Regions from separate parts of the Paenibacillus sp. NPDC058177 genome, predicted to be linked through region 2. Evidence: predicted binding sites of a transcription regulator. Region 2 holds the regulator's gene; each other region holds the start of a gene.
What was found. The regulator Rex, encoded in region 2, represses fermentation and respiration genes when NADH is low (regulators of the CRP and FNR family bind a similar motif). The targets are predictions, from matches to a motif close to TTGTGAAATATTTCACAA.

Region 1 (2,207 bases), 270 kb from region 2:
ACGGCAGGAAGGACTGGGAACGATACTGGGCCAGCGCCATTGACATTCCCGGTCCTGACACGCAAGTTCTCTGCGATCTGGCCCGGGAACTGGGCGTGTATCTGGTGATTGGTGCGGTAGAGCGGGATCAGGAGTTCAGCCGGAGCACCTTGTATAACTCCATGATCTACATCGGACCAGATGGAGAACTGCTGGGCAAGCACCGCAAGCTTGTGCCTACGGGTTCCGAACGGCTCTTATGGGGAGTAGGGGACGGCAGCACCCTGCCCGTCATTGACACCCCTTTTGGCAGAATCGGCGGATTGATCTGTTGGGAGAACTATATGCCGCTGGCCCGCATGTCCATGTATGCACAGGGTGTGGATATATACATTGCACCTACAGCAGATGCGCGGGAGACGTGGCAGTCCACGATTCGGCATATTGCCTGCGAAGGCCGCTGTTACGTCATCTCCTGCAATCAATTCGCTACTAAAGCTTCTTATCCTGCAGATCTCGCCGGTCGTGAAGAACTCAAGGAAGATCCTGAGATTCTCAGCCGGGGTGGAAGTGCCATTGTCGGTCCGCTTGGCGAGTATGTAACAGAGCCGCTATATGATGAAGAGGGGATTCTGTATGCAACGCTCGACCTGTCGCAAGTAGTACAGAGCCGGTTTGATCTGGATGTGGTGGGGCATTACAACCGTCCGGATATTTTTCAACTGACCGTCAATACGCAGAAAAAAGACGCCGTTCGGTCCATTTAGCTATGAGCTAACGACTTTAGCGCATTTGTTGCCTCGTCTTTAGGTATCGGTTCCCTTTATACGATTACAATCGGGCAATGCAATTTGTAAACCATAAAGTGCGGCGTGAAACTGGCCATCTTTATGGTTTACACAATTCTATTTTATAGTAGAATAATTTAATTTTTGTATTCACACATTTGTGAAATTTATCACGTAGTTATGATTAATTTTTAATATATAATTAATTCATAAAAAGAAATAGGGGGAATTGAAATGAAACTTTTGAAAAGCTTGTTAGTAGCAGGAGCAGCGGCAGTATTGTTGGCGGGGTGTGGAGCGAAAGAAGAGACGGCGGCCAATAAACCGGCTGCTGAACAAACCGATGCAGTAACTACCGCTTCGATCGTTGATGAAGGTGCAGCATTCACGAAGGCTGTGAGCAAGGACGGCAACTGGATTGTTGCTATTTTAAAAGATGTAGCTATTGATCAAGATGTTGTAGTAGCTGGTGAATTCCGTGATAAAGGTGCTGCCGACGGCAAAATCTACCGCAAGATCGCTTTGTATGCACAAGATGCAGATCACAATATTACAGCCAACTACACACTTACAGTACCTAAGCTGACTGTACAAAGTGAGAATTTGAGAGTGCAAGGCGGTACAATCAAAGGCGATGTATATGTAGAAGCCAAAGGCTTTAACCTGCATGAATCGGCAACCATTGATGGTAATCTGTACTTTGCCAGCGAAGATGTAAAAGCATCGGCTGCTATTGACGGTAAAGTGACTGGAGCTACCGAAGTTAAATAATTCCGTCATTGTATGAATAACATTATCTCTGGTGAGCCTGTAGACTAAAGCCCATTGCGGCCTTTGTTTACAGGCTTTTTTATTTGAGAACGAACAGTAAAAATAAATCTTTACCGATCGTTCCCAATATGTTAATATCATTTTGAGAGGAGGCAAGAGAAAGAGAACAAAGATAATATAAAAAATTTTACTATATATGAGAATGATCATTCCCGATAAAAACAGTATTCATATTGAAACTACACATACACAAAGGAGCGAATAATAATGGGTAAATTAGATGGAAAAGTAGCATTGATCACAGGTGGAAATAGCGGTATTGGATTGGCTACGGCAAAACTGTTTATCGCAGAAGGAGCCAAAGTTGTAATCACCGGCCGCAATCAGGCCACATTGGACGCAGCGGCAGCAGAGCTAGGTGCAAATAGCTTGGCCGTTCAGGCGGATGCAGCGGATCCAATAAGTGGCGAGCAAGCAGTAGCAGCAGCAGTGAAGAAATTTGGCCAATTGGATATTGTATTCGCTAACGCCGGTATCACCGCGCAAACACCAACAGGTGGGACCGAACTCTCCGTCTTTGAAGAGGTACTAAAGGTTAACGTTACGGGGGTCTTTTTTACCGTTCAAGCGGCTGTACCTCACCTAAAAGATGGGTCTTCCATCATCTTG
Region 2 (2,207 bases):
GGCGCAGTCCGTATTCCTCTACGTTCTGCTCCACTTCCCGCTTCGTCTCCGACATATGCGTATGCAGCGGCAGATCCAGGTCATTGGACGCCTGTACGAACTTGACGAAAAACTCCGGCGGGCAAGTATAAGGAGAATGCGGGGACAGCATCGTTGTAATTCTGCCGTCTGCCTTGCCATGCCAGTCGCGAGCGAACCGGACAGCATCAGCCAGCTTCACATCCTGTACCTCCGGCGGACATAGACCGATAACGCCGCGTGTCAGAACTCCTCGCATGCCGGACTGCTCCGTAATCTCAGCTACCCGGTCCATTTTGTCATACATGTCCAAAAAGGTCGTCGTGCCGCCCTTCATCATTTCAAGTATGGATAACGAGCTTCCCCAGTAGATATCATCCGGGGTAAACTTGCCCTCCATTGGCCACATTTTCTCCTGCATCCAGACCTGAAGAGTCCGGTCATCACCATAGCCGCGCAGCAGCGACATCGCCGCATGACCATGGGTATTCACCAGACCAGGCATGAACAGCAGACGGCTGCCATCGATCACTTGCAGCTCTTCTTCAAGGCACGGCTCTTCTTCGCCTATGTATGTGATGAGATCATTCTCAATGATCATACAGCCGTTCAACACAGACAGAGGAGACCCAGGCACAAGAAACTTCCCGTTACGGATAAGAATCTTACTGCTGCTCATGCCCAATCTCCTCCTTTCCATCTTGCAAATAATAAGCCAGGCTCTGCAAATCGGTTGTGAAGTCGGCCGCATGAACACGGATATGCGCTGGCGTTTTTAGAATTACAGGTGCAAAGTTCAAAATCGCTTCAATACCGGATTCCACCAGGATATCAGCTACATTCTGCGCTTCGGTATCCGGTACAGTAATAATGCCGATACGGATGCCCTGCTCACGGATAGTGCTGCCCAGATCCTTCATGGGTTGTACAATGAGTGAGTTGATTTTCTGACCTACCTTGGGATCATAAGAATCAAAAATAGCGGTTATTTTCATCGTGTCCTTCAAGTAAGCATTGTAGTTGGACAAGGCATGTCCAAGATTACCGGCGCCTACCAGAGCCACGTTAATTTGCTGATCCAGTTTCAGTATATGGCGGATCTTCTCAATGAGATAAGATACATCATAACCGATACCTTTACGGCCGAAGTCGCCAAAATAAGCCAGATCCTTACGGATCTGGGCGGGGTTAAGATCCAGCTTCTGACCAAGTTCTTGAGAAGAAACTGTCGAGATTTCACGTTTTTGGAGATCGTTGAGGAATCGCAGGTATACAGGAAGTCTGCGTACCACCGCCTCCGAGATTTTATCCGATTTCATGTTTTCTCCTCCTAGATTAAGTGAAATAAAGATTCAAACAGAAGACAAAGCGTTACTCTGGTGAAGTTAAGGCTATAAGTCGCAAATCCATCTTCCCCAATATCCGCTTTCTTAAACCAGTGAAAAATGGCTCTGTTTCCCCAACTAACAGTATTTTTGTACCTTATTTTTCTTGAAAAATGCTAAAAAAGGATGATAAGGGCATTATTGTATCTTATATTTCAAAAAAGCACTCCGAAAGCGTATTACGGAAGATTTAAGGTACATTATTGCTCTTAATTTAAATTCACCCTTAACTTCAGACTTATTAGGGTACAAAAATGCCGTTAATTACACTTCGGAGATCATTAATGTGTTCTATATAGATTAATCCGATTGTTGAAAATAACGCATTACACAAGGAATGAAAGGGGCATTATTTGCCCCCTTCCTCCAGCCATTCTGCAATTCGGGGAACCATTTGCTCGGTCTTCATATGCTCCATCTTGGGACCGGGCAGCGAATACAGAAAATATTTACCGTAATAGGATTCAATCACCCTGGTATCATAAACAATAACGATCCCCCGGTCTTGTGCCGTCCGAACGAGACGGCCGAAGCCCTGCTTGAAGCGGATAACCGCCTGCGGCACGGAGAGCTTCATGAACGGGTTCTTCTTCTGCGCCTGTAGCAGCTCAGCCTTAGCCTCCGCAAGCGGATGATTCGGCGGCTGAAACGGCAGTCTGACGATGGCCAGGCAGGTTAGAGCCTCGCCCGGAATATCTACGCCTTCCCAGAAGCTGCTTGTGCCAAGCAACACAGAAGCGTTGCTGTCCTGGAAACGGCGGATCAGCTTGCTACGGCTTCCACCTTCGACTCCCTGGCCCAGTA
Region 3 (2,207 bases), on a different contig from region 2:
AAGTCGTTATCCATCCCTGTCGTTCTGCCGAATTCGGCATCCTCTTTACCTTTTACAGAGCTGTTCCAGGTATCCAGTGTTTTTTGCAATTGATCACCCGGCACACCCATTTCCTGGGCCAATGTCTCGATGGAATCAGCTTGGATCACAAAGCCCATCTTCTCATATTGTTCGATTGCTTTAACTCTGGATTTCACGCCAGAATCAAAGACCAGAAAAGCTGCATTTTCAGGAAGTTGATTGATTGCGGCGGTTACTTTGTCACGAGTACCCAGATCGTTGGTGAATCGTTTACCTTCGCTGGATACGAGGATAGCGCCTTCCCCGCGAACAGCTTCCCCAATGAGATATGATTTTTCTTGTTGCACCGTCGGGTGAACTTGGATCTGATCCATATCGACAGTTACACCACCAAGCTTCTCAATCATCTGAATGCCGTCACCTGTGCTGCCGATTTGATTGGTTGTTACATATCCGTCTAAATCAGGTCTGACTTCAGAGATCATTTCCTTGTTGGACCCAAAACCTCCAGTTGTCACAACGACCGCCTTCGCTGTAATGGTTTTTTCATCCTCTTGGTTAAAGATGACTTTGACGCCATTGACCTTGCCATCTTTTTCAGTAATGTCCTTGACATCGGCGTTCACAAAAAGCGGGATTCCTTGCTCTTGAATATTGTTCACTAGACCTTTAACAAGATATTGTCCAACTGCAGAGCCATCTTCAGGACGATGTGTACGCTTCTCGTTCATACCGCCTGTAATGGTGATATTGCTCAGTTTGATTCCGATGGAGTCGAGCCAGTCAATGGCACTTGCGGAATGGTCAACGAAGAAACGCAGCATCTCTTTGTCGTTCGTATCATGACCACCCTTTAAGCTCTCTTCATAAAATAAATCATTGCTGTCTGCAATACCTTGCTCCTTTTGGAACTTCGTTTCAGAAGCGTTCATTCCCGAAGAAGACTTCGTTGTATTCCCGCCAGCAACCGGCATTTTTTCAAAAATAACAGGATTCATCCCTTTGGCTTTAGCCTCAAGCGCGGCAGACATCCCTGCCCCGCCTCCACCGACAATAATGATATCGTATGTATCCTTCAGTTGATCGAGCGGTGTATAGCTTGCTTCCGATGCTCCTGAAACAGCCTCCGTGGTTGCTTCCTTTGCCGCATCCTTGTTGTCTTGATTCTTGTTCCCGCTGCTGCTGTTATTGACGGAGTTGCCTTTACTGCTGTTATTGCCACTATTCCCGCATCCTGCGATCACGAGCATAACAGAGAGAATGAGAATAAGCGCAGCCACTGATTTCTTTTTCATAATTTATAATTGCCCCCTTGTGCTTTTTTTCACAATTAATCATAACCGTAAAAGTGCTGTTCATGATAGTTTACGTAATTAAAGAAAACGTTTCGTCATTAAAGTAACAGATCCTTCATAATTTTAATGAATTTCATGTTATAATATACTATCTGCGTGACAGAGAGACTTTTATCACTGTTCGGATATTCACATTAAATGTAATATGTTGCATATCAGAACACCGTCGCTACACAAACATAAACTTCATAAATCATAAGCTATGATTGCTATGGATCACACTATAGCAGGAGCAGCTTCTGGAGAGACCGCAGGCAATCTGCGGCGCCGAAGGGTTCACAATCTCAGGCAAAAGGACAGAAGAGTACTGAATATGTATTTGTCATGCTGATTATCATTAGCAGGGCAAGTATTATTTAATATTCTTTTTACCTAGAGATTGGATGACATCCAGTCTCTTTTTTATTGGCATTATATCCATTTAGGGGGAAACAGGTATGGCACAAACAGAATTAAAGCGAGAGCTGGCTAATCGGCATGTTCAGCTCATCGCTATTGGCGGCACCATTGGGACGGGATTATTCCTGGGATCGGGCAAAGCGATTCAACAAGCAGGTCCTTCTATCATGATCACGTATTTAATCGTGGGGATTGCTGTGTTTTTTGTAATGAGAGCATTGGGAGAACTTCTGTTGTCTAAGGCAGGTTATCAATCGTTTACGGACATTGCCGAAGACTATCTCGGCCCTCGAGCTGCGTTTATCACGGGTTGGACCTATTGGTTCTGCTGGATCATGACAGCTATGGCTGATGTTATAGCTGTTGGCATATACGTGAACTATTGGTTTGATATCCCGCAGTGGGTACCGGCCATCGTCTGCCTGATCATTT
Region 4 (2,207 bases), on a different contig from region 2:
CACAACCGCTACCGCAGCGGCGGTGTCCGCATCGATCGTAAAGACTATGACCAGTTCAGCAAAGCTGAGGGCAATGTCGTAGAGATCTACCTGTAAAAAGCATGCTATAGTGCGATTAACGGCATTTTCGTACCTTAAATCATCTACAGCTAGGGGGGAGTGGGAATTAAGTGCAATATTGTACCTTAAATTTTCTAAAATAGCCCATCTAGTGTGCTTTTTCGAAAAATAAGATACAATTATGACCTTATTTCCCTCATTTACCTATATTGAAGAAAAATAAGGTGCAAAAATGCTGTTAGTTGGGGAGGGAGCCCTCTTTTCACTGTAAAGACGACTGGTGAAGGGAAATATAGCGCTTCTAGTGGTTGAAATCTGTCGACAGACAGTCTATGAACCGGTGCTAGCTCTCCTATGAAAAGCATCCAGGCGAGAGCTATGTGCCTGTAGTTCCAAACGTCCCTGTTCGCTCAGCTTCGCTTTTGTTAATTTCTTTTGTTTGACTTATATATAACTAAAAAAGAGGCGATTCCTGGCTGACCAGCCGGAATTGCCTCTTTTTTGTTCATCTATATAAATTAGAAAACTAAGTTAGATCAAAGTTTGTTGGGAATACATCTTCGAATCGATCTTGCTTTTCATATATATTATCCAAAGTCTCTGCGATAAGATCGGGATTTCCAGCCGTCCGGATTGTATAAAGGTTCTAATTGGGAGGCGTGCTACAAATATGCCTTACGAATCATGTTCTTGCCGCTGAAGCCGGGGATGACATTGGGTTAATCAGAATTTGAGGGTGCTCTGAAGGATCCATCAATAGCTCGTTCGGGTTATTTTTATGATGTTCACGTAGTTGTCGGAAAGAGTTGATCCTTTCTTGAACGTTTAAAGACGAAGTCGTGACCTTAATTGAATTGCTTCAAACCGAAGATATAATAATTTTAAATATCAGGAATCGTAATACGGGATGCAGGGAAGCTTTTTGTCTATCTTGTGAAAAAAATCTCTATTAGTTCATTACGAGTTCAAAAAAGGGTTTATGAATGAAATAGAACGGAGACGCTGAGTAGCATAATTCTGATATTTATAATTCGAACAGAGCTTGAGAGGAGGCATTAGCCTATGGGAGTAGATACGGTATTTTGGAGTAAGCTGGTTACAGGGATGACCCTGGGGTTTCATGCTATTTTCGCAACACTTGGCGTCGGTATACCGCTGATGATTGCCATTGCCGAGTTCATCGGTGTCCGCAAACAAGATCCTCACTATACACTGATGGCCAAGAGGTGGTCACGAGGATTTGTAATTTCCGTAGCAGTCGGTGTTGTGACAGGCACCGCAATTTCATTACAGCTAGCTTTAGTATGGCCTAATTTTATGAAAATGGCGGGCAATGTCATCGCGCTTCCGTTATTTTTAGAAGTGTTTGCGTTCTTTTTTGAAGCTATTTTTCTAGGAATCTATTTGTATACATGGGATCGGTTCAAAAATCCGTATATTCATTGTCTGCTGATGATACCTATTGTCTTGGGAGCCGGGATGTCTGCGGTGTTTATCACGACGGTCAACGGATTTATGAATCAGCCTCAAGGCTTTGTAATGAATGCCGGGCAATTCACGGCCGTTAATCCGTTACAGGCCATGCTGAATGCTGCAACCTTCTCCAAGGTGTTTCATGTATTAAGCTCCGCTTATTTGACAGGAGCCGCCCTCTTGGCCGGTGTTGCAGCTATAACCATGCTGAGAAAAGGCGTTACGCCTTACCACAATAAAGCCTTGAAACTTATGATGGGGGTAGTTTTGCTGTTCAGCTTGCTCAATACGTTGGCAGGGGATGTCTCGGCTAAATTTTTGGCTGAGCATCAGCCGGAAAAGCTCGCTGCCGGGGAATGGCATTTTAAAACGGAAAAGGGCGCAGATTTGATTTTACTCGGCTTCCTTAACGCTGAGCATGAAGTCATAGGTGCACTCCATCTCCCGAAAATTCTCAGCTTCCTGGCTTTTGGAGACTTTAATGCAACAGTCACAGGACTTGATCAAATCCCCAAAGAGGAATGGCCTCCGCTGCTCATTCATTACTTCTTTGATGCGATGGCTGGAATTGGATTTGCACTACTTGCTATTTCCCTGCTTTATTTCCTCTTTGTATTCTGGAAAAAGCGTAATGAGTTCAACAAGTGGCTGCTTCGAATCATCGTCCTGGGTGC

Region 1: a site for Rex is predicted at 926-943, ahead of ACFVU8_RS01285 (polymer-forming cytoskeletal protein). Genes of this name have one in related genera too.
Region 3: a site for Rex is predicted at 1,334-1,351, ahead of ACFVU8_RS14760 (flavocytochrome c). Genes of this name have one in related genera too.
Region 4: a site for Rex is predicted at 992-1,009, ahead of ACFVU8_RS22030 (cytochrome ubiquinol oxidase subunit I). Genes of this name have one in related genera too.

What each region holds. Positions count from the first base shown of each region.
Region 1 covers NZ_JBHVVB010000001.1:293,581-295,787, forward strand. The annotation lists gene ACFVU8_RS01280 (carbon-nitrogen hydrolase family protein) at 1-746, shown strand, start outside; gene ACFVU8_RS01285 (polymer-forming cytoskeletal protein) at 1,002-1,538, shown strand; gene ACFVU8_RS01290 (SDR family NAD(P)-dependent oxidoreductase) at 1,806-2,207, shown strand, end outside.
Region 2 covers NZ_JBHVVB010000001.1:24,147-26,353, reverse strand. The annotation lists gene ACFVU8_RS00145 (amidohydrolase) at 1-697, opposite strand, end outside; gene ACFVU8_RS00140 (redox-sensing transcriptional repressor Rex) at 684-1,337, opposite strand; gene dinG (ATP-dependent DNA helicase DinG) at 1,753-2,207, opposite strand, start outside.
Region 3 covers NZ_JBHVVB010000003.1:140,840-143,046, forward strand. The annotation lists gene ACFVU8_RS14760 (flavocytochrome c) at 1-1,316, opposite strand, end outside; glycine riboswitch at 1,606-1,686, shown strand; gene ACFVU8_RS14765 (amino acid permease) at 1,814-2,207, shown strand, end outside.
Region 4 covers NZ_JBHVVB010000006.1:92,753-94,959, reverse strand. The annotation lists gene ACFVU8_RS22035 (GH36-type glycosyl hydrolase domain-containing protein) at 1-96, shown strand, start outside; gene ACFVU8_RS22030 (cytochrome ubiquinol oxidase subunit I) at 1,123-2,207, shown strand, end outside.